3 regions of the Clostridium sp. AWRP genome follow, and region 1 is predicted to be linked to each of the others. Evidence: a T-box and tRNA genes for the amino acid it is inferred to sense, from the RefSeq annotation. Region 1 holds a T-box; the other regions hold tRNA genes.
The links. The T-box of region 1 lies ahead of DMR38_RS17345 (valine--tRNA ligase). A T-box ahead of a tRNA ligase gene usually reads a tRNA of that ligase, here a tRNA-Val.

Region 1 (10,543 bases):
AGAACAGGACAGAAGAAACTCAGCCATCCCACTTGCTGATTTAACAAACATGAATGCCAGAATTGAACCTGGTGCTATTATAAGAGATAAAGTTAAAATAGACAAAAATGCAGTAGTAATGATGGGGGCAGTTATAAACATAGGTGCAGAAATAGGTGAAGGCACTATGATAGATATGAATGCAGTAGTAGGTGCTAGAGGAAAACTTGGTAAAAATGTTCACTTAGGTGCTGGAGCTGTAGTAGCTGGAGTTTTAGAACCACCTAGTAAATCACCTTGTGAGATAGGTGACAATGTACTTATAGGAGCTAACTCAGTAATCTTAGAAGGAGTAAAAATTGGAACTGGCTCTGTAATCGCAGCAGGTTCAGTAGTAACAGAAGATATACCTGAAGGAGTTGTAGCTGCTGGAAGTCCAGCAAAAATAGTAAAATCAGTAGATGATAAAACTAAAGGCAAAACTAAAATTTTATCAGATTTAAGAAAATAATTTACCTGCAAAATACAGGGTATAACCTCCTTAAATTTCAAGGACAAGGTCTATACCCTGTAAATACAGATTCTGTTTATCCGATGACAAGAACTCTGTTTATGATATACGCTTATCGCCTATGTTATTCCCTAAGCTATTTTCATCTTCATTTTTAGGCTGTTCTTTTTCCTCTTTTCCTTGCATTTCTTCTTGAGTTTTTTCATTATCTCTATTAACTTTTTCCATTTTAGATATAGAAACTTCATACGCTATTTTCTTTATAATTTCAGTATCCGATATCTTTTTTTGATATTCTCTACTCTGCAATCTTCCCCAAACCCTTATATTGTCACTTACTTTTAATGACTTACAGAACCTAGAATTTCTTCCCCAAGCAATAGTAGGTATGTAATCAGACTTATTATAAGCCCTGTTTACAGCTAGAAGCATATCTGAGATTTCTCTGCCAAAGGGAGTTGTCCTATAAACTGGCTCCTTACATATAAATCCATCAAGAAAAATTTGATTTGGATTTTTACTTCTTTCAGTACAAAAATCTATATTTCTTGCAAATACAGTTAATATCAATCTGTTTGCCCCATCCACAAATTTATTGTAGGACCTAAGTTGTCCTTCTATTATTACATCAGTTCCAACTTTGATATCCATTCCCCCTATAAGTCTCTCTGAAATTGTAATGAATAGTATATCTTTACTTTCACTTAATCTAGGAACCTCAATATTAAAGGTGTAAAAACCCTCTCCATACATTTCGTGGCTAAATTGTAATTCTGAAACTACTGTACCTTCAAGATAGATCTTATTGTTTAACATTAAATTGTCCATCATAAACCCCTCTTTCCCTTAGTTTTAAATGTTTCACTATCATATAGTTATTCATCAAAAAACAAAAATATACTTATAATTTAGCTTAAAGTCATAAATGTTTTATTTTTGATCAAATCACAAATGCACTTGTCTTCCATAAGACCTATAGTTATAGCTACTACAGCTGCGTAAAGTTCATCAATATCTCTAAGTACCATATTAACTGGAATTTCCTGAGCTTCAATTACCCTTTTTTCCTCATATATAATATCCCTTTGGAGGCAATATACAAATCCACTAGAATAATCTAAACTCGATATAGTAACCGTATTCTTACTTCCCAGTCCATAGGTTATGATGCAACCGGATATATCTACATTATTTTTCTTTTTATTTATTAAATCCATATTTACAAAACAATAATCTCCATCTAAAACTTTGTATCTCGCATCTACAGAATTTAGTACTACATAATTTACCTTTCTATTAGTACTATTGTCTGTAAAAGTGCAGTAGTTTAAATCCATTAAATCAAGAAGCTCTGCCAAATACCTCTTAAACTGGGCGTTAGTTTCAATAATTTCTATAGATTGCATCTTTATTACCTCCCGTTAAAATATATGTTTTAAAATTATTTTAAACAGGATATTTTTTTTTATACTATTTTGTAAATTGTAATCCAATCATTGACACTTACCCTCATTGCCATTATAATACATATTTATTGTGTTTTTCAATAACTGTTTAATATAAGCCATATTAATTTCTCATCTGCTTTCCGTCATAGTCCATTTTATAGTTATCTTTATATATCAAATCTCCTACCTTAACAAACTTGTATCCTTTTTCCTTTAAGTTTACTATTATCCTTTCTAAATTAAATGGTGTATACTTTGCACTATTATGAAATAGTACTATAGAACCAGGTTTTGTACTTTTTATAACCCTGTTGTATTCAAGATCTGCCCCCTGCTCTTTCCAGTCTATACTATCTACATTCCATTGAATACAGTAATATCCTGAGTTCTTTACTGTATCTATTACATCGTCATTATAAGACCCTTCAGGACATCTAAACAATTTTGTTCCACTTCCTGTTATATTTCTTATTTTAGCTTCATTTATATTTATATCTTCAATAATCTTATCTCTAGATATTTTTGTCATATTAGGGTGCCTATTTGAATGATTTCCTATTTCGTGTCCTTTATTATATATCTCCTTTAGTTTATCCGGATTTCTATCAACCCAATCCCCTACTACAAAGAATGTAGCTTTTATATTATGTTTATCCAGCACATTTAATATTTTATCAATGTATTCATCTCCTAAACTAACATCAAAGGTTATAGCAATTTTTTTATCTTTTGTGTCAACACAATAAATGGGTAATTTCCTATTTACTCTTGCAAATGCCCCTTCATATCTATAATTTGCAAATAATGATACGCCAATAGCTATAAGCAATAATATAGATACCATAAATATTTTTTTTATACACTTTGATTTCAATTTTTACCTCCACAATATATTTATTTCATAATTTTATATAGTATTTTATAACAACAAATATTACAACATTCAAAAAATTTATTGTAGATATATTACATTCAAAAATATGCATTCAAAAATTTTATACAATTATGCTATAATATACATATATATTATTTTAGTATTCTTAATTCAATGGAGAGGATTTTAAATGTTTGAAAACACTTTAGAACTAGCAGAAAATAAATTACTTCTGCTTTACATATTTAAAAAAATCAAGTTTCCTATTTCCAATAATCAAGTAACCGAAGTCATACTGGAAAATGACTTCATAAATTATTTTACTCTTCAGCAATATTTAAATGAACTTCTATCTTCTAATTTTATCAAGCAGATAGATTCTCAAAATAACCATAAATTTATAATTACAAAAAAAGGCATAAAGGTGTTGTCCCTCTTCGGAAATAGAATTTCCAAAGATAAAATAAATATATTAGACAACTATATAGACGAGCATTTTAATGACATAAAAAGTAAAATTTCAGTAAATGCAAATTATACAACTAAACATAAAAACAGTTTTATGGTAAATTTAAAAATATCAGAAAGTAATTCCACTTTAATGAACTTAAAACTAAATGTGGACTCTAAAAAAACTGCCCAAAAACTATGTGAAAAGTGGGAAAAAAACTTTTCAGAAATTTATTATAAAATAGTTGAATTACTTATGGACGATTAAAAATTTATTTTACAACCATACCTGTAGGTTCTCCACCTATAGGTATACATTTTTTATTCTCATCTTTTAAATTTACCTTTATTAATAAATTGTCATAATTATCACCCACATATAAACTTCCCCTTCGCTTTAATACACTTGCAGGCATACCCCCTACAATCAACCTCTTTTTCTCCTTATAGTTATTTATATCCAAAACACTTATTGTACCATCTCCAAAATTGGATACAAAACAGTATCTACTGCTGCAGTATATGTCTACTGGCGAATTTCCCACAATAATTCTATTTATAATTTTATAGTTTTTAAGTGATAATATGGCTATACTTCCCCTGAACTCCGAGCCTATATTACTTTCACAGATAAGTATATGCTGTCCATCCACTGCAAACACAGCCTTAGTAGGATAGCATCCTACTCTTATGTTAGCTATACGTTCGTTTTTTTTACAGTCTATTAAGGTTATGCTATCATCTTCCATATTAGATATTACTAGCAGTTTCCTTTCCTTATTCAAACATATACTATAAGGAAGATTTCCGCAGGGAACTTCTTCAACCACTCTTCTCATATTAAGATCAAAAACAAGCAGACTGTTTAAATCACTGCATATTATATATGCATTATTTTTATAGGTAATAATATCATTGCAGCATGCCCCAACATAATAAGTTTCTTCCTGAATTTCATTTTTTATATCTATTACAGATATACTGTTATTATATTTGTTTGCCGTTATAAGTTTAGAATCATTTAAACATACACCATGAGGTCCAACTCTATAGGTCATGTCCTCAGATTTTAAATGTATTCTAGTTTCTTCATGAAAATCATCCAAATTCACCTTTGATACCGTATCAGAAGAAGTGCTACATATATAAAGATACTCCAACACACCATCGCCCCCTTACAACTATAATATGAATGTTAGCTAAAATAGGTAATACTAATTAATTAATTTATTTTGTTGTATATTAACTTTATATTCTATATAATTATTTTATTAATACATTATTTTATATGAAACAAGGTGATGAAATGTACAGTTATATAACAAATGGAGTTTGTTCAAGTCAGATAAATTTTGATGTTGTAGAAAACAAACTTAGAAATGTAAATTTTGTAGGAGGATGTGATGGAAACTTACAAGGTATATCAAAATTAGTAGAAGGAATGGATGTAGCTGAAGCTGTTGAAAAATTAGAGGGAATTTCCTGCAGTGGAAAAGGAACTTCCTGTCCTGATCAATTTGCAACTGCCCTTAAAAAATTAGTTTTAAGCCGTAAGTAAAAAATTTATTTAACATATAGATCTTCTAAACAAAAAATCAACTTATTCTACGGATATTTTTTGCAACCTTCAGTTCATTATTGTAAAAATATGCCTACGTATAAGTTGATTTTTAAGTTAGAATGCCCATATAAATCTAAATCTATATAAGATTTCTAATTGAAATTTAATCTTATACGTAAAAGTAATGACAAAATTGAAAGCACCTTTAAAAACTTTTCCATAAGTCTTAGCGAGGCATTTTAGAAAATCTTAGGAGCTTAGATATGTTTGAGGTACGAGTTTATCTGAGGTTCTTAGATTTTCAAAATGCCAAGCTTTAGACTTGTCAAAAGTTTTTATGGTGCTAAAATTTGTCATTACATGCTTTGTATAAGTTAACTTTCAATCTAGAAACTCTATAGTGATTATTTGCTTTTATTGTGCTTTCTTATAATTTTTCTCATGTCGCCTATCATATAAAGAGAACCAGATATTAATAAGATATCATCTTCGCTGCAGTAGGAAAGTGCCTTTTCGTAAGCCTCTTCATAACTATCCAAGGCTTCACATTTGGAGTTATATTTTTCTATGACACTTTTTAACTCTTTTGAATTTTCAGCTCTTGTATTGTTTGGGGTAACGGCTATTACCCTCTCCGCTAAAGGAACAATAGTTTTTACCATTACTTCAACTTCTTTATCCGCTAGTATACCCAGTATAAGTATCATCTTATTGTAGTTAAAATAGGTGCACAAGTTTTTCCTCAGCATGGAAATTCCTTCTCTATTGTGTGCCCCATCTATTACAACTAGTGGCTTACGATGCATTACTTCAAGTCTTCCAATCCACTTCACATTAGAAAGTGCTTTTAATATAGTCTGCTTATCTATATGAAATCCATATCTAGACAATTCCTCTATAGCAAATAGGGCACAAGCACAATTTGTAAGCTGATGTCTACCTAAAAGAGATAACTCAATATGGTAATCTTCTTTTTTTGTATGTACCTTTATCTTTTGCACATATTCTTTACTGTTATTGTTGATTTTTTCCTGATCTTCAGACTCTACACAATCACAAGGAACCTTTATAAGTGTGCTTCCCCTTTCACTGCATACCTTTTCTATAGCTTCTTCTGCCTCTTTTTCTTCAGGATAAAGTATTACGGGTATACCCGGCTTAACTATTCCTGCCTTTTCATGAGCTATCTTAGCCAAAGTATCACCTAGTATCTGCATATGATCATAGCTTATAGAGGCAATTATGCTAAGTAATACTCCTCCATCTTCTTCTTTTGAAAATGGTTCCATAACATTTGTAGCATCAAGTCTCCCTCCAAGACCCACTTCAATTATGGCTATATCAACTTTCTTTTCATAAAAATAATAGAACATTGCACAGGTAATTATTTCAAATTCAGTAGGATTTTCATATCCAAGCTTGATAACCTTTTTAACAGTTTCTGATACCTTGGTTACTACCCTGCTCAAATCATCTCTAGGTATGTTAGTACCATTTATCTGGATTCTCTCTTCAAATACCTCTAAATAAGGTGAAGTGTACATACCTACCTCAAATCCAGCTTGCATTAGTATTCTGTTTATCATTGCAGTAATAGAGCCCTTACCATTGGTACCTGCCACATGTATTGTCTTTATTTTCTTCTGTGGGTTACCTAAAAGCTCCAGCATTTTTTGTGTTCTATCAAGTCCGTAGTTACTCCCGAACTTAGCAGTAGTTTCTATGTACTCGATTGCTTCATCATAATTCATAGTAACACACCCCCATACTTTATTTTATCCCATGACTGCGTCTCTGGATAAGTTAAATTTAATTTAGATGGAGTTTAAACCCCATCTAAATTAAATTCTATTTTATATTTTCCAATCTTTCAACTACAGTATTCAGCATTTCTCTGTATTTGTCACCTTTTTCTCTTTCTGCATTTACTACAGTTTCTGGTGCCTTGGAAACAAACTTTTCATTTGAAAGTTTGTTTTCTACTCTCTTTATTTCTCCTTCTAATTTTTTCTTTTCCTTATTAAGTCTCTCAATTTCCTTATCCATATCTACCAGATCAAAAAGTGGAATGAATAATTCTGCTCCCCTAGTTACTGCAGATACTATATTCTTTGGTGCATCATTTTTATCTTTTAAAAATTCAACTTCACTAGCAGAAGCTAATTTTTTGAAATAATCTTCTCCATTTTGAAAAGCTTCATATGCATCTTTTTCAGCTACATGAACCATGATTTTTGCTTTTCTGGAAAATGGTACATTCATTTCTGTTCTAATATTTCTTATTTCTCTAATAGCCTCTATAATATATTCCATATCTTTTTCTGCCTTTAAATCCTTCAGGCTTTCATCATATTCTGGCCATTTCGATATAGTTATAGATTCATACTCTGTATAAAGGTGAGTATATATTTCCTCAGTTATGAAAGGCATTACAGGATGTAATAGCTGCAAACTTGTAGATAATACATTGTTTAACACGTTGTATGCCACACCCTTGGCTTTTTCATCCTCACCATACATAACAGGTTTAACAAGTTCTATATACCAATCACATAATTCTCCCCATATAAAATCATATAATTTCTGAGAAGCTATTCCAAGTTCAAATTTTTCTATGTTGTCTGTAACTTCTTTTACAAGAGTATTTAATTTAGACATTATCCATCTATCTGCACCACTGTAATCTTTGCAGTCTTTATACTTATTCATCAAATCTTCATCTATGTTCATAAGTACAAATCTTGAAGCATTCCATATTTTATTTGCAAAATTTCTAGATGCTTCAACTCTTTCTGAATAATACCTTATGTCATTTCCTGGTGCATTTCCTGTAATAAGCGTAAATCTAAGAGCATCTGCTCCATATTGTTCTATTACCTCTATTGGATCTACACCATTTCCAAGTGATTTTGACATTTTTCTTCCTTGAGAATCCCTTACGATACCGTGTATAAGTACATTTTCAAAAGGAATATCGTCCATACAGTAAAGACCTGAGAATATCATCCTTGCAACCCAGAAGAATATTATGTCGTATCCTGTAACAAGAGTATTGTTAGGGTAGAAGCATTTCAAATCCTCTGTCTTATCTGGCCATCCAAGTGTTGAGAAAGGCCATAGTGCAGAACTAAACCAGGTATCCAGTACATCTTTATCCTGCTCTAAGTTAGTTGAACCACACTTTGGACATTTCGTAGCTTCTCCATCTGTTACTATAACTTCACCGCAGTCTTTACAGTACCAAACAGGAATTCTATGTCCCCACCAGAGCTGTCTTGAAATACACCAATCCTGAATATTTTCCATCCAGTTGAAATAAGTCTTTTCAAATCTTTCAGGTATAAATTTAACTTTTTTATCTTTTACAACTTTAACAGCAGGTTCTGCCAGTGATTTCATTTTCACAAACCACTGCTTTGAAAGCATAGGTTCGATAGTAGTACCACATCTGTCATGACATCCTACATTATGTGCATGTTCTTTGATTTTAACCAAATATCCCTGCTTATCCAAATCTTCTACTACTAACTTTCTAGCTTCATATCTATCGAGTCCATCATATTTTGTCCCAGGTAATTTTATAGTTCCATCTTCATTCATTACTATTATTTCAGGAAGGTTATGTCTCTTTCCTACATGATAGTCATTAGGATCATGGGCTGGTGTTATCTTAACCGCTCCAGTACCAAACTCCATGTCTACATAGTCATCCTCAACTATAGGTATTTCCCTATTTATAATTGGAAGTATAGCTTTCTTTCCTACTAAATGCTTATATCTTTCATCCTTAGGATTAACTGCAATGGCTGTATCTCCAAACATTGTTTCAGGTCTTGTAGTTGCAATTTCAAGATATTCGTCACTGCCTACAATCTTATATTTTATGTGCCAAAAATGTCCCTGCTGCTCTTCATACTCGATTTCCGCATCGGATATAGCTGTCTGACACTTAGGACACCAGTTTATTATCCTGTTTCCCTGATATATAAGGCCATCATTATATAGTTTTACAAAGAACTTTTTTACTGCCTTATTGAGGCCTTCATCCATAGTAAATCGCTCTCTTGTAAAATCTGCAGAGCAACCAAGCTTCTTTACCTGGTTTCTTATTCTGCCCCTGTATTCATTACTCCAATCCCAGGTTTCTTCAAGGAACTTTTCTCTTCCTATTTTCTTTTTTTCTATTCCCTTCTTCAAGAGTTCTTTTTCAACTTTTACCTCAGTTGCAATACTTGCATGATCTTCACCCGGAAGCCATAGTGTACTGTAGCCCTGCATTCTCTTTGTTCTTATTATTATGTCCTGTATAGTATCATCCAGCGCGTGTCCAAGGTGCAATTTTCCTGTGATATTTGGAGGTGGTATTACTATTGTATACGATTTTTTATTTTTATCTGCTTTGGGTGTAAAATATCCTTTTTCTTGCCAAAGATCATAAAGTCTGTCTTCAAATTCTTTTGGGTTATAAGTAGTTGCCATTTCTTTCTTTTGTGCCATCAAATCTCCTCCTAATTATTAGATATTCTAATATTAATACCAATTCAAGTATTTACATTCTTAAATCAAAAAAGCCTTCATCCATAAAGGACGAAGACCCGCGTTACCACCTTTTTTCCTGTAAATACAGGCTCTTAAAAAATAACGATTAAGAAAACCGTCTTTACCTACTGTTATTTCAGCAAAGAAACTCCAAAGCTACCTTCAAGATAATCCATATAGAAAACCTCTCAACTAACAGATTTTCCTCTCTTTATACTCCATTATCTCTAATCCTCTTTTTCACAGTTAACAAATTCAAATTTATATAGTTCTATTATAACGTTATTTTTTAACCTGTCAAGAAATTTTATTTTCATTTCGAAATGCTTATGATTGAATTGTGATAATGTCTTAGTATACCGCATTTGATTATGTCCCAAATAAATAAGTTTATAGTATAATAAAACCTCATGACTAAGAAGTGAGGTGGACAAAATCAGAAAGGTAGTTTTAACAATGAATGAGAATGCAAAATATAACATAATCAAGAAATTAGTAGAGAGCAATGGTAACAAGCAAAGAGCTGCTGTACAGATTAACTGTACTGTTAGGCACATTAACAGAATGATTAAAGGGTATAAAGAGCAGGGAAAAGCCTTTTTTATACATGGAAATCGTGGTAAAAAACCTGTCCATGCTTTAGATAATTCTACAAAACAGACTATTGTTGACTTATATCGAACAAAATATGAAGGCACCAATTTAACTCATTTTTCAGAACTCTTAAAAGAATTTGAAGGAATCAAAGTTTCATCAAACACTATACGTTCCATCCTTTTGCAGGAATTCATCCTGTCTCCTAAGGCAAAACGTTCTTCTAAGAAGGCTCTATACACTAAACTTAAAGATATGCAAAAATCTACAAAGTCAAAAAAGCAGGCTAGTGTTATTCAAAGTTCTATTCTTGCTATCGAAGATGCTCATCCTAGGCGTCCGAGATGTGCCTACTTTGGAGAAATGCTTCAGATGGATGCTTCTCTTCATCCTTGGTTTGGTGGAGAAAAAAGTCAGCTTCATATAGCTGTAGATGATGCCACAGGTGCTATTGTAGGTGCTTATTTCGATGTTCAAGAAACGCTAAATGGATATTACCATGTACTTGAGCAAATATTGAAAACCTATGGTATTCCTTATATGTTTTACACCGATAGGCGTACAGTTTTTGAGTATAAACAAAAGAA
Region 2 (10,543 bases), 1.1 Mb from region 1:
TGAGGATGAAGAACCCATTCCCCTACAGCCTTCAAATTTTGTCCTTCAATTATATTAGGTATACATCCTACTATAGTTACTACGTCTTTATTTTCTCTTATTTTAGCAACTACATACCCATTATCTTTATTTTGAAATATTATACTCTCTACAATTCCCTGTAATTCTTGCATAGAATCTCTCCTACTCCTATTTACAAACAAAATCATATGTTTATAAATAATTATACCACATTAAACTTTGTCTTAATCTAACATATTAAAAAAGCTCTATATCATACTACAATATAGAGCTTTTCATTATTTACATATATTTTTTTATTTCTTCAACTTTATCTAATCTTTCCCAAGGTACATCAATATCAGTTCTTCCAAAATGTCCATAAGCCGCAACTTGCCTATATATAGGTCTTCTAAGATTTAAATCTTTTATTATAGCAGCTGGTCTCAAATCAAATACCTTATTTACTATATCTACTATTTTTTCTTCCGGTATATTTCCTGTACCAAAAGTATCTACAGTTATAGATACAGGCTTTGCTACACCAATAGCATAAGCAAGTTGTATTTCCAACTTATCTGCAATACCTGCAGCCACTAAATTTTTTGCTACCCACCTTGCAGCATAAGCAGCAGATCTATCAACCTTGGTTGGATCTTTACCAGAAAAAGCACCGCCGCCATGTCTTCCATAACCACCGTAGGTATCTACTATTATCTTTCTTCCTGTAAGTCCAGAATCTCCCTGAGGACCTCCAACAACAAATCTTCCTGTTGGATTTATAAAATACTTAGTTTTATAATCTAAAAACTCTCGTGGTACAACAGGTCTTATTACATTGTTTATTATGTCTGTTTCAATTTGTTTTCTAGTTACCATTTCGTCATGCTGAGTAGATACTACTATGGTATCAACTCTAACTGGTTTATTGTCCTCATATTCTATAGTAACTTGAGTTTTTCCATCTGGCCTTAAATAATCTAAAATTTTATCTTTTCTAACCTGTGCTAATCTTTTTGCAAGTTTGTGAGCAAGGCTTATTGGCATAGGCATGTATTCTTGAGTTTCATTTGTAGCAAATCCGAACATCATGCCCTGATCTCCAGCGCCTATAGCTTCTATGGCTTCCATTGAACCTTCCTTGGCTTCTAAGGCTTTATCAACTCCCATAGCTATATCCGATGATTGTTCATCAATCGAACTTATTACCGAACAAGTATCGCAGTCAAATCCATATTTAGCTCTAGTATATCCTATTTCTCTTACAGTATTTCTAACTATTTTTGAAATATCGATATAACAATTGGTTGATATCTCACCCATAACCAAAACCATACCTGTAGTAGTTGCAGTTTCACATGCTACTCTTCCATAAGGATCTTGTTCCAGTATGGCATCTAAGATAGCATCTGAAATCTGATCACACATTTTATCTGGATGGCCTTCTGTAACTGATTCAGATGTAAATAGTTTTCTCATTTTCTATACCTCCCATGTAAAAACATATTTTTTCTTACATTAAATGAATTACTCTTACATTAAATGAATTACTCTTACATTAAATGCAAATTCAAATCCTATATTCACAATATAAAACTGAAATGTCAAAAGTGACATTTCAATTAAAAAAACCTCTTCGATAAGAAGAGGTTAAATAACTTAACTACTCTCTTATCTTGCAGAATCCTGCAGGAATTGGCACCTTGGTGACTTTCACTGGTTGCCGGGTTTCATAGGGCCTTGTTCCCTCCGCCTCTCTTGATAAGAGCTATAACATAATTTTTCATTTGTTAAGATTATACAATTTTTATAAAACAAAAAACACCTAAAAGTGTCTTTATATTTATGGTGGAGGAAGATGGATTCGAACCATCGAAGTCACTGACAACAGATTTACAGTCTGCCCCCTTTGGCCACTCGGGAATTCCTCCGCATTTGGTGCTGGCAGTAGGAATCGAACCCACGACCTACTGATTACAAGTCAGTTGCTCTACCTGCTGAGCCATGCCAGCTTATTCTATTATTATTGTAAATGGTGGGCACAATAGGGCTCGAACCTATGACCCTCTGCTTGTAAGGCAGATGCTCTCCCAGCTGAGCTATGCGCCCTTACATTTATGGTGGAGGAAGATGGATTCGAACCATCGAAGTCACTGACAACAGATTTACAGTCTGCCCCCTTTGGCCACTCGGGAATTCCTCCATATTTGGTGCTGGCAGTAGGAATCGAACCCACGACCTACTGATTACAAGTCAGTTGCTCTACCTGCTGAGCCATGCCAGCTTATCTTATTATCATACGTTCCTTAAAACAAGAACGTACTCAACGTAAATTAGTATACAGTTTTATTTACTTATTATCAAATTTAATATATGATTAAATTTCAATATTACATATACCTTTCTCCATATTTCTCTATATTTCTTTCAAAATCATATTCACTTAATTTAGCCTTAATAATTTATATAAAGTCATCATATAAATTATATATAGTGTTCTTCGCAAGTACATACATAAAAGAAGGTGAATATATTGAATAAAGCAAAAAGTAATTATAAAGATCCCTTAGCATATTACAAACTTGCCTATTTTTTAAAAAATTACATTAATAACGATACCATAATTGTATGTATTGGTACCGATAGATATATAGGAGACTGCCTGGGTCCCCTAGTAGGTACACTTTTAAAATGTAAGCATTTTCCTCTACCTGTCTACGGTACAATTTCAGATCCTATACATGCTTTAAACATTGAAAGCAAACTGAATAAAATAAATTTACTTCACCCGCATAAAAACATTATAGGAATAGATGCTTGTTTAGGTGATCTAGAAACTATAGGCGATATCCAAGTAAGAGACTTCCCCGTTCATCCTGGCAAAGGTGTAGGAAAATCTCTCCCGGATGTAGGAAATTCCTCAATAATAGGTATAGTTGACTCAAATAACAATGAAGACTTATTTAATAATACCAGCAATAATATACGTCTTAATTTAGTTTTAAGTATGGCTGAAGTAATACTTTATTCATTAATTCATTCATATTATCTATATTACAACAACATCTTTACTGATATTTAACTATATCTAACATTTTAGTGTATTTAAGAAAATTAAAATCTAACTTATTAAAAGATACATAATACTAAATAAGTTAGATTTTGTTCTTTGTTTTAATCTATTAACGTTATATCATCGCCACTAAAAACTACTTCCATTTTATCTAAATATTCAAGTACTTTGCCTGTACCTAGCGCTACACATGACACTGGTTCTTCTGCAACATAAACGGGTACATTAGTTACTTTTTGTATTAAATTACTCAATCCATTTAAAAGTGCACCTCCACCAGTCATAAAAATACCTTTATCAGCTATATCGGCTGATAATTCTGGCGGCGTTTTTTCCAGTACTGCACGAGTTGTATCTGCTATAGAATTTACAGTTTCTTTTAACGCTATTCTCATTTCTGCAGAAGATACAGTTATATTTTTAGGAAGCCCTGTAATTAAATCACGGCCTCTTATTTCCATACTTACTTCTTCATCTCTATCAAAAGCAGATCCTATTTTTATTTTTAAATCTTCGGAAGTTCTTTCGCCAATCATCAGTTTATGTTCTTTTCTTACATATTTCATTATAGCTTCATCGAACTTATCACCTGCAACTTTGATGGAAGATCTTACAACTATTCCTCCAAGTGAAATTACTGCTACATCAGTTGTTCCTCCACCTATATCTATTACCATATTTCCACTTGCCTTAGTTATGTCAATGCCAGCTCCTATAGCTGCTGCTAGTGGTTCTTCAATTAAAAACACCTTTTTTGCACCTGCATTTTTAGCCGCATCAATTACAGCTCTTTTTTCAACTTCAGTAGCTTCACATGGAACGCAAACAACTATTCTCGGTGAAGATATCCTATTTTTACCACAAGCCTTGCTTATAAAATACTTCAGCATTTTTTCCGTTACATCATAATCAGATATAACTCCATCTTTTAATGGACGAATAGCAACAATATTACCAGGTGTTCTACCTATCATCTGCCATGCTTCTTCTCCTACAGCTAGTACTCTATTTTTTATCTTATCTATGGCAACAACTGAAGGTTCCTTTAAAATTACCCCCCTGCCTTTAATATAAACAAGTACGGTTGCTGTACCTAGATCTATTCCCATATCAGTTCCTATACTAAAAAACATTCCCTTTTCACTCCTAATCTCCTTTGCTTTTCAAACTAAAAGGTAAATTTATTTACCTTTATTATCATATCATATTCTAATTATAATAGGAATGTTTTTAGCCTTCAATAGCTTTATATTTCATTTTGGTAGCCTTACCACCTCTTATATGCCGCTCTGCCTTATTATAATCCAATATACTCTTGGCTTCCTGAGCAATTTGAGGATTTATTTTAGGCAGCCTTTCTGTCATATCCTTGTGTATAGTACTTTTACTTACTCCAAAAACCTTAGCCGTTTTCCTTATTGTGGCCTTAGATCCTATTATATATTTGGCAACTTCCAAAACCCTTTCCTCAATATAATCTTTCAATTTTATTCAACTCCTTTTTACAGTTACCGTTTTACAATCAACAATTAATGATGAGACTTTACATTATATATCCATAAACGTATTTACTCGTATTTATCATTAAACTAAATAATCTCTGCTAATTACTTGTTCCTATATATTTATAAATATGCTGGTTAATATTTTAAAATTCATTGTGTATGGGCCATTTCTCCATAAAATTCTAAGAAATGGCCAAATATTAGTATTTTATATACTTACCTGGGTCAACAAATTCTTTTCCCTTCAAAACAGCAAAGTGTAAGTGATCTCCGTATTTTTCATAAGCTGATCTCAATGTACTTTTCCCAACTACTCCAATAACCGTTCCTTTTTTTATGGTTTGACCTGCACTAACTTTCACACTTGGATCTAGGTTAGAATAAACTGTTTTTAATCCATTTTGATGATCTATAATGACTTCTACTCCATCCTGTGTTGCTGTATTTACTGATTCTACCTTTCCATCCATAGCTGCAAACACGGGTTTGCCAAGTGGAGTTTGTATATCATATCCTAAGTTTGGTCTATACGTTGCTGTAGAATCCCAATATACTGGATTCTCTGAATAACCTCTTGCAATATTACCCTCTACTGGCTTTTGAAAGGAAGTGCTTACTGAGTTAGATACTCCCTTCGATGCTTCATTATTAGATACATTGGATTTTACCTTATTATCCTTTTTTACTTGAAGAGCATTGTTATAATTGGAAGAAGGCTTTTCATTTGCCTTTGCTGTTTCCTTAATTTTTTTCTGCTCTACAGCCTGACTTTTTTGAAGCTGTGCACTTTGATTTTTATTATTTCTTGCTGTTATTACTGCCGCTGTTACTGCAATACATAAACATATAAACAGTATTACATAAAAGCTCTCCTTTTTTAAAAAGTTGAATGCTTTGTTAAAAGATTTTTTGTTCATAATAACACCTCCTTTTTGTAGTTTGTCCAGAGAATAGAAAAAAATACATATTTTATGAAATTATTTTACAAAAAAAAGAGGAAATTTTCCTCTTTTTTACTTAATATTTATTTAATGTATTCCAGTAACATACAATTAGCTGATATAATTATTATTTTTTAAATAAGTTTACATTTTTTAGACTAGTTCCTTCGTAATAATGAGATAATATATTTTTATAGTCTTTTCCATTTTTGCCCATATAATTAGCTCCCCACTGGCTCATTCCAACTCCATGTCCATATCCAGTGCATTGAATATACACACCATCTTTAAAATCTATACTAAAATTTGCCGAATTCAATCCCATAATAGTTCTAAATTTCGTACCAGATATAGTAATATCACCAAGTTTAATTTCTTTTACAGAACCACTTTCATTTTTACTTTTTATAACTACCTGGTTGGGTAAGTTTTCTAAAGATAACCCTGAATTAGCATAACTTGAGTTTACCTTATTTATAAAATCTATATATGACATTTTCACTGAAGTTTTATATTTTCTTGCACTTTCTTCTCCTGGACTTTCTACGCTCTTTAAATACCCCTCTGCTTCTCCAAATACGTCTTCTGAATTTTCAGTTCTTCCTGCACTTACTGCAAAATAGTAGGGTTCCATCACCAATTTATTTTTGTAAGTCAGCACCTGTCCTGAAGTAGCTTGTACTGCATCTACAATTTTGCTCCAATATTTATCCCCATCACTCTTAGGCCAGTTTTTCATCCTATCTTCTTTATTAACAAACACCTGGCACTTAACTGTATCACATACATCTGCACCTGTATTGCTCTTGTATTTTTTACCTCCATACATTCCCATATGTGCAGCTGCAAAAGTTCTAGACGCCACAGCCTGTGCTTTAAGCGCTTCTTCTGAAAATTCGGCAGGCATTTCAGCAGCTACTACTCCTGTTACATATTGCTCTAAATCCATTTCTTTTACTGTATTTTCTTTAGTTATGTACACCTTTATTTTTTCTGATCTAGTGTCCTGTTTTTTTAGTATTATATTTTTTGACTTTATTAGGAATTGAGGTAAGTTATCATATTTTTGGTTTCCCATTCCCACCATAAATAAGGAGAGTACAATTACAAATAATGTACCCATAAACACTAAAATAATAAATTTTTTTAAAAAGTCTAATATATCACCCTTCATATTTTTCTCCTGTTAGGCGTTTGAAAGAAAATAGCAAGTCATTTCTTTGAAAATGCCTTATATATATTTTGAACTACAATATTATATTTTTATTGCCGCATCTTATAAAATATTCCAATAAAAAAACAAAGAAAAAATTTTGTTCTAATCTTCTCTTTGTCTAATAATATATATAATAGGGGTATTATTCATTTATTCTCTCAATATCAGCTCCTAGTGCTTTTAATTTTTTTTCAATATCTACATAACCTCTATCTACATGATATATATCTGCAATTTCTGTTTCACCTTCTGCTGCCAACCCGCAAAGTATAAGGCTTGCACCAGCTCTTAAGTCTGTTGCTTTAACTTCTGCTCCAGTAAGTTTTTTTACACCTTCTATAATTGCACTTCTTCCATCTATCTTTATGTTTGCTCCCATCCTTTTCATCTCTGCTACGTGCATAAATCTATTTTCAAAAATAGTTTCTGTTATTATACTTGTACCCATAACAGTACATAAAAGTCCTGTCATCTGTGACTGCATATCAGTTGGAAAGCCAGGATAAGGCATAGTTTTAATATCTACAGGTCTTAATTCATCTCTTCCATCTACAATCAAGCTACTTCCTTGTGAGCTTATATGAACTCCAACTTCAGTTAACTTGGCGATTATAGGTTTTAAGTATTCTTCATTAGCACCATTTATTTTAATCTTACTTCTAGTTATAGCAGCTGCCACCATAAAAGTGCCAGATTCTATCCTATCAAATATTGGTCTATGAGTACTTCCCTTTAAGCTTTTTACTCCTAATATTTTAATAGTACCTGACCCTGCACCAATAATATTTGCTCCCATACTATTTAAAAATTTTGCCAAATCCCTTATTTCGGGTTCTTCTGCTGCATTCTCTATTATAGTTTCTCCTTCTGCCATTACCGATGCCATCATTATATTTTCTGTAGCCCCCACTGAAGGGAAATCCAGATATATTTTGTTTCCTATCAACTTCTTAGCACTTGCTTCTACATATCCATGGCCTACATTCACCTCTGCTCCCAAAGCACTTAAGCCCTTCAAGTGAAGATCTATAGGTCTAGTTCCAATATTACATCCCCCTGGGAGACATAATCTGAACTTTCCAAACCTAGCTATCATAGGACCCATTATTAAAAATGACGCCCTCATTTTTTTTACCAATTCGCTGCATGGATTGCAATCTTTTATATTAGATGAATCTATTATGACTTTATTTGTATCTTTGTCTATATTTATATCTGCAGATATACTCCTTAATATGTCACTTATTACAAAAACATCTTCAAGCATTGGCACTTTTTCTATTACGCATTTATCTCCACTTAAAATACAAGCTGCTATAATAGGCAATACAGAATTTTTAGCAGTACTGATATTTACTTCTCCATGCAGTTTATTTCCTCCCTTAACTACTATTTTACTCATAATGTTCCTCCATTCTATAATTGCTAATATGTTACTTAATTTTTGTACCGCCTTATAAGTTACATTTAACAAAAACATCCATATTATATGATTCCTAATATGTCACCATTATTTCTGGAGTTCCCATAATTATATAAGTGCCTGTATCATATTTTACAACAGCATAGTTAAAATCTATTAAACCTGTGCCACTTTGTATTGGCTCATACTTATGGGTATAAGCAGTAGAACTGTATCCTTCCTCTAAAGCTATAGTTTTAATGTCAGATGTACCATAGAATTTTAAAATGTTTTTAACTTCGCTATTTACAATACTTACGTCTTTTTTCTGAGTTTTTGCCTTTACATATTCAAAATACTTACACTTTTCTTTTCTATTCCCTATAGATCTATCTACCATATTTTTCAAATCCTGTAATTTGTACTGACTAGATTTTCTTGTAATGTTAACTGTAATGATATTATAATTTTCATTTTCTACACCTTCTACATAGCCATCTGCATAGTATCCATTAAATTCTATACGATAAATTTTATTATCTCTCCACACTTTTTTGTTACACTCATTATATTCCGTTAATACTTTAAATGTTTCATCTACAACCTTTTCCTTGCCACTAGAAGTATTAAAAGTAGCCATAATTCCATATTCCACTGGGGTACTGTTAGTCTTTTCCAATATGTTTTTAAACATATCTGTTTCCTTCACATTAGAAACGGATTTTTGAAATAAGGTAGATCTTACACCCAAATTATCTCCTGAAGCACAAACATAATATTGAAAAGAAAATACAAGAACCAATAAACAGCTTAACATTTTTAGTTTTTTCATATATATTTAGTTCTGCACAAAATTAAGCAGGACATTTTCACCCCCTTCTATTTCTCTTTAAAAATTATGGACAACTTTCCCTTTTAATATTCAATAATTTACTACTTAGTTTAAGCTACTAAATTTTATTTGATAGTCTTTCTATTTGTGCTAAAAAACTGACCTTAGTATTTCAAAAAATAGAAATTCCACAGGAGGGACCTATATTAGTATATAAACTTAAATAGCAAAATGTGAATATTTTCAAGCATAAAAAAGCACTATCCAAAATCATTATGTTAATGATTTTAGGTAGTGCTTTTTTATCTTCAATTAAAATACAGCAAATTATCAAAAGCTTCATTATTTCAGATTAATTCTAGCCAGTGCCCTAGCCAATGCCATTTCTGCTCTTTTTACATCGACTCCATCTTTCTGATTAGCTAATCTTTTTTCAGCTCTCTCTCTAGCAGCTTTTGCTCTCTCTATGTCTATTTCATCTGGCCATTCACAAGAATCACATAAAATCTTTAGCTCATTATTTATTACTTCCAGTACTCCGGTTGATGTAAATGCCTTTAATTTTTTGCCATCTTTTTGAACGATTTCGGTATCTGCAGGTTTTAAAGTGGTAACTAAAGGCATATGGTCTGGAAGAATTGCTATGTCGCCTTGAATACTTTCCGTTATTACTTCTACTACTTCTCCTTCATAGAATTCTCTATCGGGAGTAAGGATAGTTAATTTTAAAACTTCTGACATATTAATCTCCTTTAAAATTTACATTAAACAAAATTCTCTCAAACCAATTTTGCTTAATAAATCACTTTAATTTTTTCCCATATTTTTAGCTGCTTCAACCACTTCATCTATACTTCCTTTAAATAAGAAAGCAGTTTCTGGCAAATCATCATATTTACCTTCAAGAATTTCTTTAAAACCTCTTATAGTATCCTTTATTTGAACATATTTACCCTGATATCCTGTAAATTGTTCTGCAACAGAAAATGGTTGTGATAAAAATCTTTGAATTCTTCTAGCTCTAATAACTACTAATCTATCATCTTCTGAAAGCTCATCTACACCAAGTATTGCTATAATATCTTGAAGTTCACTGTATCTTTCAAGTATATGTTTAACATCTGACGCTACTTTATAATGATCCTCTCCTACAATCCTTGGATCCAATATTCTTGAAGTGGATGCCAGTGGATCAACAGCAGGATATATACCAATTTCTGATATAGATCTAGAAAGAACTGTAGTTGCATCAAGATGTGTAAATGTTGTAGCTGGTGCCGGGTCAGTCAAGTCATCTGCTGGAACATATACTGCCTGAACAGATGTAATAGACCCCTGCTTTGTGGATGTTATTCTTTCTTGAAGAGCACCCATTTCAGTTGCAAGAGTTGGCTGGTAACCAACGGCACTAGGTATTCTACCAAGTAACGCTGAAACTTCAGACCCTGCCTGAGTAAATCTGAATATATTATCTATAAATAAAAGTACATCCTGACCTTTATCTCTAAAATATTCTGCCATAGTAAGTCCTGTAAGTGCAACTCTCATTCTTGCTCCAGGTGGCTCATTCATCT
Region 3 (10,543 bases), 760 kb from region 1:
TCTGCTGCTGGCTTCAACATAGAAGTATGAAAAGGTCCGCTAACTGAAAGTTCTATAGCTCTGCGAGCTCCTCGCTCTTTTGCTAGTTTACAAGCAGCTTTTACTGCTTCTATTTCTCCTCCAATTACTACCTGACCAGGACAATTCATATTTGAAGTTTCCACTATACCAAAAGAAGAACTATCTGCGCATATTTTTTCCACTTTTACATAATCTAATCCTAATATTGCAGCCATTGTTCCAATACCTTCAGGCACTGCCTCCTGCATATACTTTCCTCTCTTTTTAACTAGGGAGACTGTTTCTTTAAATCCCATAGCACCGCTGCATACAAGAGCTGAATATTCGCCAAGACTTAAACCTGCCGCTATATCTGGCTTAATTCCAAAGCCCTCCAATGCTCTTAAAGCTGCTATGCTTGTAGTCAAAATTGCAGGTTGGGTATTTTCAGTTTTGTTTAAATCTTCTTCTGGACCTTCAAAACACATATTACTTATTGAAAAATTCAACACCTCATCCGCATCTTTAAACACATTTTTACATACATCTATATTTTCAAAAAGGTCTTTTCCCATACCTACGTACTGGGCTCCCTGTCCTGAAAATAAAAAAGCTATTTTACCCATATGTACCTCCAAATATTATCTTTAAAACATATTTTGAACTCTTTTTAAGTTCTCTTGAGTTTCTTTAAATATTTCATGAATAATCTCATCACAGCTTTGTTCTTTACATACAAGCCCTGCTATTTGACCTGCCATAACAGAACCATTATCTATATCTCCTTCACGAACTGCCCTTGCAAGAGCCCCTCTTCCTAACTTTTCATATTCTTCCATAGGTGATCCATTTTTCTCTAGCAACTGAAATTTTCTCACTAATTTATTTCTAAGAACACGAACAGGATGGCCTGTCACCCTTCCTGTAACCTGGGTATCTATATCTTTTGCCTTTAACACTTTTTCTTTATAATTTGCATGGACTGTACATTCATTTGCAACTAAAAACCTAGTCCCAAGCTGTATTCCCTGAGCTCCCAACATAAAAGCAGCTGCTGCACCTCTTCCGTCTCCAATACCACCTGCTGCAATTACAGGAATACTTACAGCATCTACTACTTGAGGTACTAATGCCATAGTAGTAAGTTCTCCTACGTGTCCTCCAGATTCACAACCTTCTGCAATAACTGCATCCACTCCTGCCCTTTCCATTCTTTTAGCTAATGCTACAGATGCTACAACAGGCATAACCTTTATATCATTTTCTTTCCACATATCTATGTATTTTCCTGGATTTCCTGCTCCAGTAGTTACAACTTTAACCTTTTCTTCACATGCCATTTTAGCTACTGCTTCAGCTGTTTCTGATAAAAGCATTATATTTACGCCAAAAGGTTTATCTGTAAGTTTTTTGGCCTTTCGTATTTCATCTCTTACCCATTCAAGTGGTGCGTTTCCAGTAATTATTCCAAGTCCTCCTGCATTTGACACCGCCGCTGCCAGTGAGCTATCTGCAATCCAAGCCATTGCTCCTTGAATAATTGGATACTTTATTCCTACCATATTTGAAAACACAGAATTAATCATAAATTAACCTCCCTTTATCCTCTTTAATTTTTTCTAACATCATTCTTAACCTCCAGAGTTTTATATCAATCATGAATTTACCTTTAATATAAATCCTCCATAGGTTAATCCTCCTCCAAAACCTACAATAAGTATTTTATCTCCTTTTTTAACTAAGTTTTTTTTGCGAACTTCATCTAAGGCTATCCCTATACTTGCAGCAGAAGTATTGCCATAGCTATCTAAATTGATGTAAAACCTATCCATACCTATTCCAAGTTTTTTTGCTGCACATTCTATTATCCTATAATTTGCCTGGTGAGGAATTATATATTTAATTTCCTCTAAAGTACAATCAGCCTGTTGAAGCAGTGCTTTAACTGATTTTTCTAAAACCTTTACTCCAAATTTAAATATTTCTCTTCCTTCCATTCCAACTACACTCTTAATAGGGCTTATAACACCATCAACATAAGGATTGTTTACAGCTACTGCAGGACATGTTAATGAATCTCCCTTACTTCCATCTGATCCAGTATAAATTGAAAGTATCTGATCTTCTTCTCCACTTTGCAAAAATGCAGCTGATGCACCATCACCAAACAATATACAAGTGCTTCTATCTTTCCAGTCAAGTATTTTAGAAAATGTATCTGCTCCTATGACAAGAACATTTTTAAATCTTCCAGCCCTTATAAATTGAACTGCAATATCCATTGCATATGCAAAACCTGAACAAGCTGCCGATATATCAAAACATGTAGCATTTACTGCCTTTATATTTTTCTGAACTATACAGGCGGTAGAAGGCATAAAGCTATCCGGAGTAACAGTTGCAAGTACTATAAGTTCAATATCTTCTACATTTATTTTAGCATCTCTAATTGCCTCCATAGCTGCTTTTGTTGCCATATCTGAGGTATCTTCTCCTTGAGATATCCTTCTCTCCTTTATCCCTGTTCTGCTTGTTATCCATTCATCACTGGTGTCTACTATGAGAGACAGATCATTATTATCCACAATCTTGGGAGGAACATAGCTTCCTGTGCCTATAATTTCTACTTTATTCATTATTCTTCTCCTTTGATCCAATTTTTAGATTATACTTTGATCTGAAGAAATTATTAAGTTTCTCCAGTGATTTAATTAAAACCTCTTCTTCTCCTTCCGTTAACTCTCCTAAGATTTCTTCAACCATATTATAATGAAACTTATGGTGAACTCTAAAGGCAAGTTTTCCTTTCTTTGTTAATTGTATGTATACAATTCTTCTATCTTCTTTACTCCTTGTTCGTGTAACATATTGCTTTCTTTCTAAACGATTTATGGCCGTAGTTAAGGTTCCCATAGTTATATCTAGTTGACAGGCAACATCTTTCATTCTCTTAGGTTTATCCATGCCTATAGCTTCTATAGTGTGTACCTCCGTGACAGATAAATCTTTAAATGTCGCATATTGAAGGGATTTTTGTTCTATTACTAGAATATCGTTAAAAAGATCTACTAACAATTCATTTATAACATCTATACCTTTGTTCACTAGATCACCACTTTAACAATTAATTTACTCCACTTATATCAAATACTTTCTGCTTCTAAAACTAGCTCTTTTATAAGTTCCTTAACCTTTACAATTTTGTTTACCCTATAAGCGTTACTTCCAACAAAAATAAGCCCTTCATCTATATTTCCTTTAACAGCATTGATCAGTGCTCTGGATATACAATAAGGAGTTTCCTTAGGATTACATTTCTTCAAACAATTGTAACACCTTTTAGGCGCAATTCTCCCATCTTCAGCTTGCCTTATAAGCTTATTTCTTAAAGCTCTTCCAGGAAGTCCTACAGGACTTTTTATTATTTTTATATCCTCTTTTTTTGAATCTATATATGCCTTTTTAAAGTTTATGCTAGCATCACATTCTTCAGTTGCCACAAAACGTGTTCCCATCTGTACTGCATCTACACCTAACTTAAAGAATTTTGCAATATCCGCTCCTGTATATATTCCACCAGCTGCTGCTACAGGAATATTCTTATTATATTTTTCTCTAAAATATTTAACTACTTTGATTACTTCACATACTATATCTTCTAAGCATTCTTTTCCTTCTTGTAGTTGTTCTAAATGAAATCCCAAATGTCCCCCAGCTTTAGGTCCTTCTACTACAACTAAATCCGGAAGTCTAGAATATTTTTTCAACCAGTGTCTAATTATAAGAGAAGCTGCCTTCCCTGAAGAAACTATAGGTGCTATCTTTATGCTGCTTCCCTCAACAAGTTTAGGTAAAATAAGCGGAAGTCCTGCTCCAGATATTATAATATCAGCTTTTTCCTCAATACAAGTCTTTACCATATCATTATAATCATTTATAGCCACCATAATATTTGCTCCAATTATACCTTTGGGACTCAATTCTTTAGCTTTTTGTATTTCCTTTCTCAATGCTCTAAGGTTAGCATCTGTTGGGTTAGCTTCAAAATCTGGTTCTCTATATCCTATCTGCACTGTAGAAATTATACCTATACCACCTTCATTTGCTACTGCCTGTGCTAAATTATGTAGAGAAATTCCTACACCCATTCCACCTTGTATAATAGGTATTTTAGCTTTTAGATCTCCTATGATCAATGGAGGTAATTTCATGTGACCCCCTCCTTTAAATAATTTTTGATACTCCAATATTTTGATATTCAAAGTATATATTAAAAACTTTTAACTGTCCAGCATCTTAAAATTTTAAGATTAAAGACTACTATATCCTAAAATTTAATTTTATCCTATTTACCTTAGTATAATCAAGTAATTTTAATATAATATTTAAAACAAAATAGTTTAAAACTATGCCTTTAAACTCTATAATATAATAAATTCAAACGTTAGTAAACTTAAATATAGAAAATAATCCCAAAAGTATTACATTGTTATACTTTTTATATTTTGTTATAATATTTATATGATAGCTTTTTAAAACAAAGCTTATAAAAGGTAGGTAAAAAATATATGAGTACTTTTGTATTTAAGACTGCTGAAGCTAACTATACTCCTGTAAGCAACGTTTTTATAGATAAGTTTATGCCTAAAGCCCGAGGGGAATTTGTTAAAGTATACCTGCTTGGGCTAAAATATTGCAAATCAGGTGAATTAGGAGTTAGCTCTCAAATTGTTGCAAGTGCTTTGCATCTTTTAGAAACAGATGTATTAAACGCTTGGAACTACTGGAATGACGAAAATGTTATTAAAATGGTACCCGTTGACAATATGGGAAACTATAATATAGAATTCTTAGATTTATCAGATAGAGACAATGAGAAAGAAGATGATATAAATTTACTTGAAGAATTAAATAAAACTTCTATTAAAGATATGCTTGAAGATATAGAAAAATCCTTAGGTAGGACCTTATCTTCAAAAGAAATGACTATGTACATAAGTTGGTTAAATGATTTTAATTTTTCTCCAGAGATTATACTTCTTTTAGTTCAATACTGTGCTTTAAAAGGAAAAACCAACAGCAGATATATAGAAAAAACTGCAATATCCTGGTTTGACGCTAAAATAAGAGATATAAATGATGCCCAGTCTTTTATAAAAAAACATGAAGATAAATGGATTAAAATAAGAAAAATTTTAGGCTATCTTGGTATAAAAGATGGAGAAATAATGAAACCCCAAGAGGATTTACTTTCTAAATGGATTCAGGTTTACAATTTCTCAGTTGAAATTATATATAAAGCTTGTGATATATGCTTTCAAAGAATAAATAAGGCTGACTTTAAATATATTGATGGAATATTAACAAGCTGGAATAAAGATAAAATTAAGACATTAGAAGATATAGAAAAAAAGGATTCAAAGAAAGTAAATAAAGGCAATTTTAAAAATGTAAATAGAATTACAGAAAATAAAAGTTCAAAAGGAACTTTCAACAATTTTAAACAAAGAAACTATGACTTTAAAGACTTAGAAAAAAAACTACTAGGATGGGATAAGAATGATTAAGAGCTATCACTCTAATATAATGAAAATATATGAAAAAATAAGAGACGATGATAGAAAAGCTTTAGGCTTTCGAAAGGAAGAAATTAAAAAAAAACTACCTGAAGTATTAAACATACAAAATCAAATAGGTAGACTTTCCTTAAAATTATCAATAAATATATTAAACAATGTCTCAAACAAGGATATTTACTTAAAGGAACTTCACCAAAAAATTTCATATTTAAGGATAAAAAAAGCTCATATTTTAACATCTAATAATTATCCTGTAAATTATTTAGATATGTCCTATAAATGTGATAAATGCAAAGATACTGGATTCATTGGAAACAAAAAATGCGACTGCTACAAACAAAAACTTATTAAACTTTACTACAGCAATTCTGACTTCAAAAATATGTTAGCTAAGAATAACTTCGATAACTTTAACTTTCAGCTATATTCCTCCACCAAAAGTGAAGGAAACCCTACAAGTCCTAGAAAAAATATAGAAACAATAGCATCCACATCGTGGAAATACATAGAAAACTTTTCTAACTACAGCGAAAATTTATTATTTTATGGATCTGCCGGAACGGGAAAGACCTTCTTGTCAAATTGTATATCAAAAGAATTGATAGACAGAGGTTTTTTAGTAATTTATAGAACTTCTGAATCCTTGATTAAAGACCTAAGAGATATAAGATTCAACAATAACATAGAATTAGAAGATATTTTAATGAATTGTGATTTACTCATAATAGATGATTTAGGCTCTGAGCAAATAACGGACTTTTCTAAAACTGAACTATTTAACCTTTTAAATAAAAAATTATTGAAACAAAGTAAAATGCTTGTATCTACAAACTATGACTTAGAAGAAATTTTAAAATGCTATTCAGAGAGAATTTCTTCTAGGTTGCTTGGAGAATTTACTTTGTATAAGTTTTTCGGAGAAGACATAAGAATAAAACAAAATATTCAAAATAAAAATTTCAAATAAAAAAATAAGAATGTATTAAAAATACATTCTTATTTTTGGTGCTGGCAGTAGGAATCGAACCCACGACCTACTGATTACAAGTCAGTTGCTCTACCTGCTGAGCCATGCCAGCACATATGGCGACTCAGGAGGGGATCGAACCCTTGACCTCCGGCGTGACAGGCCGGCACTCTAACCAGCTGAGCTACTGAGCCATATGTGGTGGGCACAACAGGGCTCGAACCTGTGACCCTCTGCTTGTAAGGCAGATGCTCTCCCAGCTGAGCTATGCGCCCACATATACTTATTCTTGGTGACCCCTAGCAGACTTGAACTGCTGTTACCACCGTGAAAGGGTGGTGTCTTAACCACTTGACCAAGGGGCCTTATTCAATTGTCAATGTAAATCTCTAACTATTACTACACAGCATAAGTTAAGAGCTTTAACTTAAACAAGTAAACCTCACCTTAAGTGTAGACTTCTCTTTAAGTTAAACTTAAAAATCAACTCTATGCATAACCATAGATAATGGCGACTCAGGAGGGGATCGAACCCTTGACCTCCGGCGTGACAGGCCGGCACTCTAACCAGCTGAGCTACTGAGCCATATGTGGTGGGCACAACAGGGCTCGAACCTGTGACCCTCTGCTTGTAAGGCAGATGCTCTCCCAGCTGAGCTATGCGCCCACATATACTTACTCTTGGTGACCCCTAGCAGACTTGAACTGCTGTTACCACCGTGAAAGGGTGGTGTCTTAACCACTTGACCAAGGGGCCTTATACTGTTTTATTAAGTCGTACCTAACGACCTGACATACACTATAATACAAAATTTTTTATAAAGTGTCAATACTTTTTTGTGATATTTTATTGGACATCTTTGAACTTTTCTTCACGATTCCTTATGTATCAACGCATGAGGTCAATTTTATAATTTGAAATTTCTTATATGATTTTGAATATAAAAGCAAAAAAACAGCTTTCTTATAATAAAATTTGTACTTTAATAACCTTTTGATTCTATGTATCCTATATACTCCATTATAATTAATGCTGTATCCTCTATTGCCCTTTTTGTCACATCTATTACCTTACACCTCAATCTTCTTATAACCTTATCTGAAAATTCCAGTTCCTGAAGAACCCTTTCTTCATTTGCATACTTAAATCTATTAGATATAGTATTGTATCTATCTATTCTATGTTTTCTTACTTCTATTAAGTGCACTGGATCTATAGTAAGGGCTACAATCTTTTTTCTATCAATGTCAAATAGCTCCTCTGGTACAGGTACCTCGGGCATAAGCGGTATGTTCAAAGCTTTTATTCCCTTATTTGCAAGATACATACAAAGTGGTGTTTTAGAAGTTCTAGAAAGGCCTAAAAGAACAACATCTGCATACTTTATTCCTGAATTATCCTTGCTATCATCATATTTTATGGCAAATTCTACTGCCTCTACCTTTTTATAATACTCAGAATCTATTTCCCATACAGCACCTGGCCTATATTCAGGTATTTTATTTAGTATCCTTGATACCATACTTATACAAGGTCCTAAAATATTATTTATAGGAATACCACATTCTACACACCTTTGAACTAGAAATTCTCTTACTTCTACAAGGACTATTGTAGATATAACCATGATATTTTCTTTGCTTTCTAACCCATTTATAAATTCATTTACATCCTCATAACTCTTTATATAAGGTACCCTGTGTACTTCTATCTCTGAATAAAATTGGCTAGCAGCACCTTTAGCAACAAGTTCTGCAGTCTCACCTATAGAGTCAGAAACTGCATATATTTTAAGCATAAAAAACCCCCTAAACTTTATCTGATGGCTACCTACTGTAAACACTCCCACTTTGATAAAAGTGGGAGCTAACAGTATCTACGCCCCTAGATAATTCATATAGACTTAGTGGGAGAAACCGAACTCCCACTAAGTAAGATTCATTGATGTTTTTTCGTAAGTTCTACAAGTGCACATCCTTTTACTGCATCAATTGCATTGTTACTGCAGAAATTTAATATTTCTTCACTTTCTGCACCTGGCTGTATTAATATTTTGTCTATGCCAATTTGAAAAGCTTCTTTAACTATATCAATACCAGTCTTAGGATTTATGCACAAATCAAGTACATCTACTTTAAAAGGTATTTCACTTAAAGATTTGTGTACCTTCCCACTATCATCTCTAGGATTCACTCCCTCTGCATTATACATTGCGCCCTTAAGAGAACTTAATATTTTAAAAGCATATTTTTCTTCATTAGACACATCGCCAACTACTACCCAGTTCTTATAGTATAGGAAATTAGCAGCTTCCATTTGGACAGCACTCCTTTTTACAAAATATATAAGATTATAGAAATAAAATTTTATCTCGTTCATGTTTATAATGTTGTTTTTATTATATTACAAACTGCAGTTAAATATATATTTTTTTGCAAATTGTATTAAAAAAAGTACAAGTAAGTTAAAATATAACTATCAAGTGATTCTTAGGTTCAGATGGAGCTTTCTTATAAGGATGGCTTTCTCCAGCTGAACCTTAGGAGAACTTATCCAGGCACGTAGCAGTGCTTATCCCCCACTTTGATAAAAGATGGGGGGTGTTAGCAATGGTAGTGATCGGATAAATGAATTTTGTTAAATAGGAGATGTATCTACATGTTTCATGAAATCATAGTAATTGGTGCAGGTGCTTCTGGTATCATGGCTGCAATTACGACAAAAGACAGAGGAAAAGACGTAGCAATTTTAGAATTCAAAAATAGGATAGGGAGTAAAATATTATCAACTGGAAATGGTAGATGTAATATAACTAATAAAAATATAGATTTTTGCAGATATCACAGTAATAATGCTAGTTTTTTTAAAAATGTCTTAAATAATTTTTCCCTTGACGACACAATAAACTTTTTTAATTCACTAGGTCTTCCAATTACAACTTTGGAAAACGGAAGGATGTATCCTCTTTCTCTTCAATCATCCTCCGTACTAGATATATTGAAAATGGCTATTGAAGATCGAAATATACCTGTTTATTTAAATTCAAAAGTCGGTAATATATCCTTTAATAAAAAATCCTTTAAAATATACTGTAATGATCAAATTTACGAATGTAATAAACTAATATTATGTACAGGTGGAAAATCTGCCCCTAATACAGGATCTGACGGTTCGGGATTTACCCTATGTAAAAGCCTTGGCCACAGTATAATACCGCCCCTTCCTGGCCTTGTACAGTTGAAATTAAGCTATAATCATTTAAAAGCCCTATCGGGAGTAAAATTCAATGGGTATGTATACATAGTTGTGGATAATATAATGCAAAAAAGAGAATATGGAGAAATATTATTTACAGATTACGGAATATCAGGGCCACCTATACTTGACATAAGTCGCATAGCCTCATGTAATTTATTTAATAAAAAGTCCGTTAAAATTAAAATTGACATGCTTCCAGATTTTGAAGAAAAGGATTTAGTAGAATTCTTAGAAAATCGTTGGGGAACTTTTGGTTACAGAAGTATATTCGACTCATTCATAGGAGTAATAAATAAAAAAATCATACCTATACTTTTAAGAGAATCGTCCATTGAAGATATTCACAAACCATGTAGTGAATTAAACTGGCAGGAAAAAAAGAATATATGTCACTTACTCAAATCCTGGGAATTTACAGTATATGACACTAATTCCTTTAAAAATTCTCAAGTTACCTGTGGCGGAGTAGACACCGCTCAAGTAAACAGCATTACTTTGGAATCAAAAAAAGTAAAAAATTTATATTTAGCAGGAGAAATTTTGGATGTGGATGGTGACTGTGGTGGTTTTAATTTACAATGGGCCTGGAGTTCGGGATTTACTGCAGGGAAAAGTGCTGCTGAAACATAATTCATCAGCCTTTTTCTCTGCTTTTTATTCTTCATTCTTCTCCCAAACCGCTTCTATCGCTGATAATTCTTTTTCCTCTTCATCCACTATCTTATGCAGAGATATATA

Region 2: it encodes a tRNA-Val, which carries the amino acid that the T-box ahead of DMR38_RS17345 (valine--tRNA ligase) is inferred to sense. The anticodon was not compared.
Region 3: it encodes a tRNA-Val, which carries the amino acid that the T-box ahead of DMR38_RS17345 (valine--tRNA ligase) is inferred to sense. The anticodon was not compared.

The regions. Positions count from the first base shown of each region.
Region 1 is NZ_CP029758.2:3,727,467-3,738,009, forward strand. It holds gene dapD (2,3,4,5-tetrahydropyridine-2,6-dicarboxylate N-acetyltransferase) at 1-490, shown strand, start outside; gene DMR38_RS17310 (single-stranded DNA-binding protein) at 590-1,318, opposite strand; gene DMR38_RS17315 (hypothetical protein) at 1,399-1,896, opposite strand; gene pdaB (polysaccharide deacetylase family sporulation protein PdaB) at 2,060-2,782, opposite strand; gene DMR38_RS17325 (DUF4364 family protein) at 3,003-3,530, shown strand; gene DMR38_RS17330 (YncE family protein) at 3,535-4,422, opposite strand; gene DMR38_RS17335 (TIGR03905 family TSCPD domain-containing protein) at 4,569-4,820, shown strand; gene DMR38_RS17340 (folylpolyglutamate synthase/dihydrofolate synthase family protein) at 5,228-6,574, opposite strand; gene DMR38_RS17345 (valine--tRNA ligase) at 6,672-9,320, opposite strand; T-box leader at 9,404-9,615, opposite strand; gene DMR38_RS17350 (ISNCY family transposase) at 9,819-10,543, shown strand, end outside.
Region 2 is NZ_CP029758.2:229,570-240,112, reverse strand. It holds gene DMR38_RS01185 (ATP-dependent RecD-like DNA helicase) at 1-173, opposite strand, end outside; gene metK (methionine adenosyltransferase) at 304-1,479, opposite strand; SAM riboswitch class I at 1,669-1,768, opposite strand; tRNA gene DMR38_RS01175 (tRNA-Tyr) at 1,847-1,931, opposite strand; tRNA gene DMR38_RS01170 (tRNA-Thr) at 1,937-2,012, opposite strand; tRNA gene DMR38_RS01165 (tRNA-Val) at 2,034-2,109, opposite strand; tRNA gene DMR38_RS01160 (tRNA-Tyr) at 2,119-2,203, opposite strand; tRNA gene DMR38_RS01155 (tRNA-Thr) at 2,209-2,284, opposite strand; gene yyaC (spore protease YyaC) at 2,534-3,082, shown strand; gene DMR38_RS01145 (rod shape-determining protein) at 3,175-4,206, opposite strand; gene spoIIID (sporulation transcriptional regulator SpoIIID) at 4,304-4,558, opposite strand; gene DMR38_RS01135 (M23 family metallopeptidase) at 4,779-5,495, opposite strand; gene spoIID (stage II sporulation protein D) at 5,647-6,693, opposite strand; gene murA (UDP-N-acetylglucosamine 1-carboxyvinyltransferase) at 6,878-8,137, opposite strand; gene DMR38_RS01120 (hypothetical protein) at 8,232-8,969, opposite strand; gene DMR38_RS01115 (F0F1 ATP synthase subunit epsilon) at 9,312-9,710, opposite strand; gene atpD (F0F1 ATP synthase subunit beta) at 9,777-10,543, opposite strand, start outside.
Region 3 is NZ_CP029758.2:4,488,310-4,498,852, forward strand. It holds gene fabD (ACP S-malonyltransferase) at 1-626, opposite strand, end outside; gene fabK (enoyl-[acyl-carrier-protein] reductase FabK) at 648-1,586, opposite strand; gene DMR38_RS21145 (beta-ketoacyl-ACP synthase III) at 1,656-2,636, opposite strand; gene DMR38_RS21150 (MarR family transcriptional regulator) at 2,629-3,105, opposite strand; gene DMR38_RS21155 (nitronate monooxygenase family protein) at 3,144-4,211, opposite strand; gene DMR38_RS21160 (DnaD domain protein) at 4,569-5,567, shown strand; gene DMR38_RS21165 (ATP-binding protein) at 5,560-6,546, shown strand; tRNA gene DMR38_RS21170 (tRNA-Thr) at 6,583-6,658, opposite strand; tRNA gene DMR38_RS21175 (tRNA-Asp) at 6,664-6,740, opposite strand; tRNA gene DMR38_RS21180 (tRNA-Val) at 6,746-6,821, opposite strand; tRNA gene DMR38_RS21185 (tRNA-Glu) at 6,837-6,911, opposite strand; tRNA gene DMR38_RS21190 (tRNA-Asp) at 7,056-7,132, opposite strand; tRNA gene DMR38_RS21195 (tRNA-Val) at 7,138-7,213, opposite strand; tRNA gene DMR38_RS21200 (tRNA-Glu) at 7,229-7,303, opposite strand; gene DMR38_RS21205 (pyruvate, water dikinase regulatory protein) at 7,530-8,345, opposite strand; gene DMR38_RS21210 (CoA-binding protein) at 8,486-8,863, opposite strand; gene DMR38_RS21215 (NAD(P)/FAD-dependent oxidoreductase) at 9,206-10,435, shown strand; gene DMR38_RS21220 (acyl-ACP thioesterase domain-containing protein) at 10,460-10,543, opposite strand, start outside.